DNA from 2 places in the Xanthomonas sp. NCPPB 3218 genome. Region 2 is predicted to be linked to the other one. Evidence: predicted binding sites of a transcription regulator. Region 2 holds the regulator's gene; the other holds the start of a gene.
What was found. Region 2 encodes FliA, which starts transcription of late flagellar genes. Its sites were predicted from a motif close to TAAAGTTTNNCNNNCNNNGGCCGATAA; they were not measured.
Positions count from the first base shown of each region.

Region 1: AC1PLS_RS08685 (methyl-accepting chemotaxis protein) is a predicted target of FliA. The motif match lies at 2,688-2,714, and genes of this name have one in related genera.

Region 1 covers NZ_CM161516.1:1,952,680-1,957,090, reverse strand. Annotated here, with positions in the region: gene AC1PLS_RS08700 (hybrid sensor histidine kinase/response regulator) at 1-303, opposite strand, end outside; gene AC1PLS_RS08695 (MarR family winged helix-turn-helix transcriptional regulator) at 748-1,212, shown strand; gene AC1PLS_RS08690 (FAD-dependent monooxygenase) at 1,250-2,434, shown strand; gene AC1PLS_RS08685 (methyl-accepting chemotaxis protein) at 2,848-4,411, shown strand, end outside.
Region 2 covers NZ_CM161516.1:2,273,281-2,277,691, reverse strand. Annotated here, with positions in the region: gene flhF (flagellar biosynthesis GTPase FlhF) at 1-1,056, shown strand, start outside; gene AC1PLS_RS10000 (MinD/ParA family protein) at 1,043-1,927, shown strand; gene AC1PLS_RS09995 (RNA polymerase sigma factor FliA) at 1,924-2,691, shown strand; gene cheY (chemotaxis response regulator CheY) at 2,727-3,119, shown strand; gene AC1PLS_RS09985 (protein phosphatase CheZ) at 3,119-3,745, shown strand; gene AC1PLS_RS09980 (chemotaxis protein CheA) at 3,748-4,411, shown strand, end outside.

The sequences.
Region 1 (4,411 bases), 320 kb from region 2:
CGGCACTTCCTCGAAGCGCGAGGCGCGCCCCGCGAACGCGGCCTCGATCGGCGCACGTACCGCCTCCCAGGCATCGGCCCACAATTCCCGCAGCGGCGCACCCAGCGCATGCGGCTGCCGCGGCCCCAGGATCGGCGTGTAGGCATCGTTGTAGAAGAAGGTCAGCGCATCGCCCCACACCACATACATGCTTTCCGGCGAGCTGAGCATCAGGCTGACCGCATTGCGCAGCGGCGACGGCCATTGCGTGGTCGGCCCCAGCGGTGTTACGGCCCAGTCGTAGGCGCGCACGGCCTGCGCCATGGCGCTGTCGCCATACGGAAACGGCGCGCTCACGTGGTGCCCAGGCGCGCTGCCGCCCGGCGGCAGTCGTCATGCGGACAATGCGCAACGCGGTGCGCGGCCGGCTTACCAATCACCCAAACAAGCATCTTTGACGAACCATTGAAGAAGAACCAGGATCAAACGCCGCGCAGCGCCGGCTGGCAGGAACGGAACGGGCCGAGATGCCGGCCGCACCTGCCAACGCCATCCGGCGTTGCCGGTGGCGCCCTGCAAGGCGTGCAGCGCCCGCCTACGTTACAACACTCAGGTGACGATGCCTGCCGACTGCGCGCCGGCCCCACCCTGGCGTGTTGCCGCGGCAGCCGGCATGGATGCCGCGCCGCGGCGCGCCGGCGATGCCCGGCGGTGCGCGTGCCCGGATAAAATCGCGAGATGGCCGAAAGGCGTGGCACGGTAGCGCAGATGCAGGATCGCGACGTACTCATTCACCCGCTGGCTGCGGTCGCACCGGGGTATCTGGCCAACCATGCTGCGCGGGTCTTCAACCGTCTGGTGGATGCGCAACTGCGCCCGCATGGGATGTCGCTGGCACTGATCGGGCCGATCATGCTGCTGTCCTGGAAAGGGCCGATGCTGCAGCGCGACCTGGTGATCGACTCGGCAGTGAAGCAGCCGGCAATGGTGGCCCTGCTGGACAAGCTGGAGGGCCTGCAGCTGATCGAGCGCGCCCCGGCGCCGCAGGACCGCCGCGCCGCAGTGGTCTCGCTCACGCCGCGCGGGCGCAAGATCGCCGAGATCGGCGGCAAGATACTGATCGATCTCAATGCCGATGCGCTGAAGGACTTCTCCCCCGAGGAGGCGCAGCAGACTGTCGCGTTCATGCAGCGCCTGATCGCCAACCTGGAGCAGCGCGACCAGGGCATGTAATATCACTTCTGATATTTCTTCTTTCGGGTGATCTGTCATGCCGCGTCGCATCCTCATCACCGGCGCAAGCGTCGCCGGCAACACCGTGGCCTGGGCGCTCGCCCGGCAGGGATTCGACGTCAGCGTCGTCGAGCAGGCCGCGCAGTTTCGCGATGGCGGCCAGAACATCGACGTGCGCGGGGTCGGCCGCGAGGTCCTGCAGCGCATGGGCCTGGAGCAGGCCGCACTCGATCATGGCACCGGCGAGGAAGGTACTGCCTGGGTCGACGACCACGGCCATGCGGTGGCGACCTTCAAGACCGACGACATCGATGGCGATGGCCCGACCGCAGAGCTGGAAATCCTGCGCGGCGACCTCGCCCGCCTGCTCTACGACGCCGCACGCCAGACGGCCGAGTACCGGTTCGGCGACCGCATCGCCAGCATCGACGACGACGGCGAGGCTGCCACCGTCCGCTTCCAGAGCGGACGCAGCGAGCGCTTCGATGCCGTCATCGTCGCCGAAGGCGTCGGCTCGGCCACACGCGAGCTGGTGTTTCCCGGCGAGAACGACCCGCGCTGGATGGATCTGACCATTGCCTACTTCACCATCGCACGCACCGCCGACGACGACCGCCTGTGGCGCTGGTATCACACCACCGGCGGGCGCAGCATCTCGTTGCGCCCGGACCAGCACGGCACCACGCGCGCGATGCTGTCGCTGCAGAAAGCCCCCGAGGGCGAGCAGGACTGGGACCTGGCGACCCAGAAGGCCTATCTGCGCGAACGCTTCGCCGACGCCGGCTGGCAGGCTGCGCGGGTGCTGGACGGCATGGACACCACCGACGATTTCTACTTCGATGCCTTGCGGCAGGTGCGCATGCCGCGCTGGCACGCCGGCGGCGTCGTGCTGACCGGCGACGCCGCCTGGTGCGCAACCCCGCTGGCCGGCATCGGCGCCACCCTGGCGGTCACCGGCGGCTACGTGCTGGCCAACGAGATCGCACGTGCCGCGACACTGGAACAGGCCCTCGCCGCCTACGCCGACGCCATGCGGCCGATGGTGGAACAGGGCCAGGGCGTGCCGAAGATCGGCCCGCGCCTGATGAATCCGCACAGCCGGCTCGGCATCCAGCTGCTGCACGGCGCACTGAAATTCGCCAGCCAGCCCAGCGTCCAGAACATTGCCGCCAAGCTGATGACGCCGTCGATGAAGGCGCCGGACCTGTCGCGCTATGACTGAGGCCGCCTGGATGGCGGCCGTGCTGCGGTGGCGGCACGATGCATGCTGATCGACGCCTGCCATCGGCCGCAGCACCGGCGCCGCGGCCGTCTCCACGCCTCGGTCACTTGCCGTGCCTGAATCCGCTTCTGCCCCGGCGCTGACCGGCACCAAAGCGCTGCGCTGCGGCCGCGACCGCTGGCTTGCGTTCTGATCGCCATGGCTGACGGCACTGCGAAGCCAACCGTGGATGAATCCTGCCACCGCCGGCGGTTTCATTTCCGCTGACGCAGGCCGCTAACGAACAGGTCGAGACATCCTTCGTGCAGCGGCAACGCTGCCGACCCCATCGGTGTCCCGGGCGCATCGCCTCCCAGCTGTTGCTGGGATTCTCCCCCGCTCTTCCGCTCGCCGGATCACCGATCAAACTCCCTATGTCCCTGCTTTCGAATCTGCGCATCGGTCAGCGCCTGGCCCTCGGCTTCCTCGCGATCATTGTCCTGATGGTGATCCTCACCGTCGTCGGCATCCAGCGCGTACGCAGCATCGACCAGCAGCTCACCGCCATCAACGAAGTGAACAGCGTCAAGCAACGCTATGCAATCAATTTCCGCGGCAGCGTGCACGACCGCGCGATCGCCCTGCGCGATGTCGTGCTGCTGGACGACCCGGCAGACCGGCGCACGGCAGAGCAATCGATCGACAAGCTCGCCGCGGACTACGCCCGCTCCGCCAAGCCACTGGACGACATGATCGCGGCCTCCACGGACGCGGAAGAAAAGGCCATCCTCCAGCGGATCAAGGCCATCGAGCAGCGCACCATGCCGTTGATCGCGCAGGTGCGCGCGTTCCGCGATGGCGCCGACAAGCCGCATGCCGAACAACGCCTGCTGCAGCAGGCGCGCCCCGCCTTCGTCGCCTGGCTGGCCAGCATCAACGCCTTCATCGACCTGCAGGAAGCCAAGAACCGCGCGGCCGCCAAGGACGCGGTGACCACCGCGCGCGGCTTTGCAATGCTGATGGTGGTCTCCACCGTCATCGCCTTGCTGCTGGGCGCCACCATTGCGTGGTTGCTGACCCGCAGCGTGGTGCTGCCCTTGCGCCAATCGCTGCGGTTGGCCGAGCGCATCAACGACGGCGACCTGCGCAGCCAGGACCTGCCCACCAGCAAGGACGAATCCGGCCAGTTGCTGCGCGCCATGCAACAGATGCAGCGCCGCCTGCAGGATGTGATCTCCGCCCAACGCAACATGGCGGCCCGCCACGATGCCGGCGAGATCAGCTACCGCACCGACGCCCAGCAGTTCCCCGGCGAATACGGGCACATGGTGCAGGACACCAACGCCCTGGTGCATGCGCACGTACAGACCCAGCTGCGCATGACCGAGGTCATGGGCAGCTACGCCATCGGCGACCTGGCTCCCGAAATCGAGCAATACCCCGGCGAAAAGGCCGCCATCACCGCCACCATGCAGCAGGTCAAACAGAACCTGCGCGCCATCAACGCGCAGATCCAGCAGCTCACCCAGGCTGCCTGCGCCGGCAACTTCGCGCTGCGCGGCCAGCCGGAAAAGTTCGAACACGACTTCCGCCTGATGGTCGAAAACCTCAACACCATGATGGCCACCTCCGACACCAACCTGGCCAGGTTTTCCGACCTGCTGCGGTGCATCGCCGATGGCGACCTGACCGTGCGCATGACCGGCAACTTCCACGGCGTGTTCGCCTCCATGCGCGACGATGCCAACAGCACCGTGCATCGCCTGACCGACATCGTCACGCATATCCAGACCACCTCCAACAGCATCGGCTTTGCCGCCGAAGACATCGCCAGCGGCAACCAGGAACTGTCCCGCCGCAGCGAACAGCAGGCCGCCAGCCTGGAAGAAACCGCCGCCTCGATGGAAGAGCTGACCTCCACCGTCAAGCAGAATGCCGAGCACGCCGGCCGTGCCAACCAGCTCGCGCTGGGCGCCGCCGCCATTGCCTCGGAGGGAC
Region 2 (4,411 bases):
GACCAGGACGAAGACGCGCTGGACGACGACGCCGACTTCGACCTGGACGCGCTGCCGCAGATCCTGCCGCCGGCCGCGTTGCCGCCGCTGGTGGTCGCCCCGCCGGCGCTGGCCGCGGTGCCGGTCGCCGCCGCCCCGGCGCCGCAGAACGACGAAGAACTCAAGCAGTTGCGTGGCGAGCTGGCGCTGATGCGGCAGATGATCGAGCGCGAAATGAACCGCCTCACCGACGAGCGCCTGCGTGGCTCGCCGGTGCGCGCGCAGGCCCTGGAACTGATGGACGACTACGGCTTCGACGCCGGCCTGATCCGCGACGTGGCACTGCAGATCCCGGCCGATACCGAATTGCACCGCGGCCGCGGGCTGATGCTGGGCCTGCTGTCCAAGCGCCTGCCGGTGGCCCCGGTCGACCCGCTGGAACGCGGCGGCGTGATCGCCCTGGTCGGCCCGACCGGCGCCGGCAAGACCACCACCATCGCCAAGCTCGCCCAGCGCTTCGCCGCCCAGCACGCCCCGCGCGACGTGGCCCTGGTCACCACCGACACCCAGCGCGTCGGCGGCCGCGAGCAGCTGCACAGCTACGGCCGTCAGCTCGGCATCGCCGTGCACGAGGCCGACAGCGCCGAAAGCCTGCTGGAACTGCTCGAGCGCCTGCGCGACTACAAGCTGGTGCTGATCGACACCGCCGGCATGGGCCAGCGCGACCGCGCCCTGGCCGCCCAGCTGAACTGGCTGCGCGCCGCGCACCAGGTCACCTCGCTGCTGGTGCTGCCTGCCAACGCGCACTTTTCCGACCTCGACGAGGTCGTGCGCCGCTTCGCCCACGCCAAGCCCCAGGGCGTGGTGCTGACCAAACTTGACGAGACCGGCCGCTTCGGTAGTGCGCTGTCGGTCGTCGTCGATCACCAAATGCCCATCACCTGGGTGACTGACGGACAGCGGGTCCCCGACGACCTGCACCGCGCCAATGCCGCCAGTCTCGTTCTTCGCCTTGAAGATTTGCGGCGCGCTGCCGATAAGCCCTGTACTCCGGAGCACAACCATGCAGTCGCGTGAATACGCCAAGCTGACCAACGCCTTCCCCCTGTCGGCGACCCGTCCCGAGCCCCTGGGCCCGGTGCGCACCATTGCCGTGACCGGTGGCAAGGGCGGCGTGGGTAAAACCAACATCTCCGCCAACCTGGCCGTGGCGCTGGCCGACATGGGCAAGCGCACCCTGCTGCTGGACGCCGACCTGGGCCTGGCCAACCTGGACGTGGTGCTGGGCCTGTCGCCCAAGTACACCCTGGCCGACCTGATCGCCGGCCGCTGCACGCTGGATGAAGTGATCATCGAAGGCCCCGGCGGCGTGCTGGTGGTCCCGGCCGCCTCCGGCCGCCGCCACATGGCCGAACTGGCCCCGGCCCAGCACATCGGCCTGGTCAACGTGTTCTCCGAGCTGGAACGCGACCTGGACGTGATGGTCATCGACACCGCTGCCGGCATCACCGACAGCGTGCTGACCTTCTGCCAAGCCGCCCAGGACACCGTGGTGGTGGTCTGCGACGAGCCGGCCTCGATCACCGACGCCTACGCGCTGATCAAGGTGCTCTCGCGCGAACGCGGCGTGGACCGCCTGCAGATCATCGCCAACATGGTGCGCGACCCCAACGAGGGCCGCCTGCTGTACGACAAGCTGTCGCGGGTCTGCGAAAAATTCCTCGGCGACGTGTCGCTGAACTACCTCGGCCACGTGCCGCAGGACGACTGGTTGCGCCTGTCGGTGCAGCGCCAGCAGCCGGTCATCAAGGCCTACCCCGCCAGTCCGTCGGCGCAGGCCATTGCAGAAATCGCTCGCCGTACCTCGCGCTGGCAGGCCCCCACCGTGCCGCGCGGCAATGTCGAGTTCTTCGTCGAACGCATCATCCAACGGGGAGTGGCCGCATGAGCACCGCTACCGCAACCACGGCCAGCGCGCAGTACCGCGCCGTGCAGCGCAACAACGCCAACGACATCGTCACCCAGCACGCCGACCTGGTGCGCCGTATCGCCCACCATCTGGCCGCGCGCCTGCCGGCGAGCGTGGAAGTGGACGATCTGATCCAGGCCGGCATGATCGGCCTGATCGAAGCCTCGCGCAGTTACGACTCCGAACAGGGCGCCTCGTTCGAAACCTATGCCTCGATCCGCATCCGCGGCTCGATGATCGACGAGATCCGGCGGGGCGACTGGGTGCCGCGCTCGGCGCACCGCCGCGCACGCGACGCTGCCGCCGCCGTGCGCAAGATCGAACAGCACACCGGCCGCGCCGCCGCCGCCACCGAAGTGGCCGCCGCGATGGAGATGCCGCTGCCCGACTACCTGCGTCTGATGGAAGATGCCGCCCGCGGTCAGGTGCTGAGCCTGGAGTCGCGGATCGAGGATCACGGCGAGCTGGACACCACCGCCAAGGGCGGCCCCAATCCGCAGCAGATGATGGAGCGTGGCGAATTCGGCCGCGAGCTGGGCAAGGCCATCGGCCAGTTGCCCGAGCGCGAGCAGCTGGTGCTGTCGCTGTACTACGAACAGGAATTGAACCTGAAAGAAATCGGCGCCGTGCTCGGTGTCAGCGAATCGCGCGTCTGCCAGATCCATGGCCAGGCGGTGGTGCGTCTGCGCGGCCGCCTCAAGGTCTTCGAACTGGCCGATGCCGGTGTCGAAATTGACGAATGATTTTTTCGCGCATTTTTTAGTGTTAGGAGCTTGATGTGAACAAGAACATGCGGATTTTGATCGTGGACGACTTCTCGACGATGCGACGTATCGTCAAGAATCTGTTGGGCGATCTGGGCTTCACCAATACCGCAGAGGCCGAAGACGGCAACAGCGCATTGGCGGCGTTGCGGGCCGGCCCGTTCGATTTCGTGGTCACCGACTGGAACATGCCCGGCATGACCGGCATCGACCTGCTGCGCAACATCCGCGCCGACGCCAAGCTCAAGCACCTGCCGGTGATGATGGTGACCGCCGAAGCCAAGCGCGAGCAGATCATCGAAGCGGCCCAGTGCGGCGTGAACGGCTACATCATCAAGCCGTTCACCGCACAGACGCTGGAAGAGAAGCTGGGCAAGGTGTTCGAACGTCTGGCGGCGACCGCCTGATGAACGCCACCGTGGAAGCCGATGCCGAACGTGCCGCCCTGATCGAACGCCTGCAGCACGCGCTCGATGCACTGGAAAGCGGTGACCAGGTCGCCTGGCGGCGCGAGGTGGACCACCTCGCCGCGCTGCGCACGCGCCCGATGATGCAGAGCCTGAGCCGGCTCGCGCGCGAACTCGGGCAGGCGCTGGGCGAGCTGCCCACCGTGCCCGAGGAAGCCGGCGAACTGGACGATGCCTGCTCGCGCCTGGACCACGTGGTGGAAATGACCGAGAAGGCCAGCCATCGCACGCTGGACCTGGTCGAGGAATGCCGCGAGCTGGCCAATCAGCTGCGCGACGGTGGCCTGAACCAGGACCAGGGCGCGCTGATGGACAAGATGCGCCATAACCTGACCGAGCTGTCGCTGGCGCAGAGCTACCAGGACCTGAGCGGCCAGATCATCCGTCGCGTGGCCGGGATCGTGCGGCGCGTGCACGAGGGCTTCGGTGCACTCGGCCTGCCGCCGAAGAATCCCGAGCCGAAGAAAGACGACGGCGGTCTTGCCGGTCCTGCAGTCAAGGGCCTGGACCGTCACGCGGTGTCGCAGGACGACGCCGACGACCTGCTGTCCGGATTGGGGCTGTAACCATGAGTGCTGTTCCAGACGATATTGCTGCCGATTTCATTGTCGAGGCCCAGGAAATCCTGGATCGCCTCGGCGAACAGCTGGTGTCGCTGGAACAGGCACCGGACGAAGCCGACCAGCTCAACGCGGTGTTCCGCGGCTTCCACACGCTCAAGGGCGGCGCCGGCTTCCTGGCGATCAAGCCGATGGTGGAGCTCTGCCACGCCGCCGAGGAAACCCTGGGCATGGCGCGCTCCGGCCAGGCGGTGTTGCAGGCGCATCACTTCGATGCCGCGCAACAGTCGCTGGATTATTTGCAGGCCATGCTGGATGCGATGGGCTCGGGCGAAACCGTGCCGCATGCACCGGCCTCGCTGATTGCGCAGTTCGATGCCAAGAGCGGCCCGCCGGCGGTCAAGGCCGCGCCCAAGGCCGCTGCCGCTGCACCCGCACACGATGACGCACACGGCGCTGCTGCGCCGGGCGCCAAGGCCGCGCCCAAGGCGGCGGCCAAGGCGGCCGACGCCGAGCAGACCGTGCGCGTGGACACCAAGCGCCTGGACGCCATCGTCAACCTGATCGGCGAACTGGTGCTGTCGCGCAATCGCCTCAAGACCCTGCGTACCCGCCTGCGCGACGAAGAACTCGACCGCGCGGTCAGCACGCTGGACATCGCCACCGCGCGCC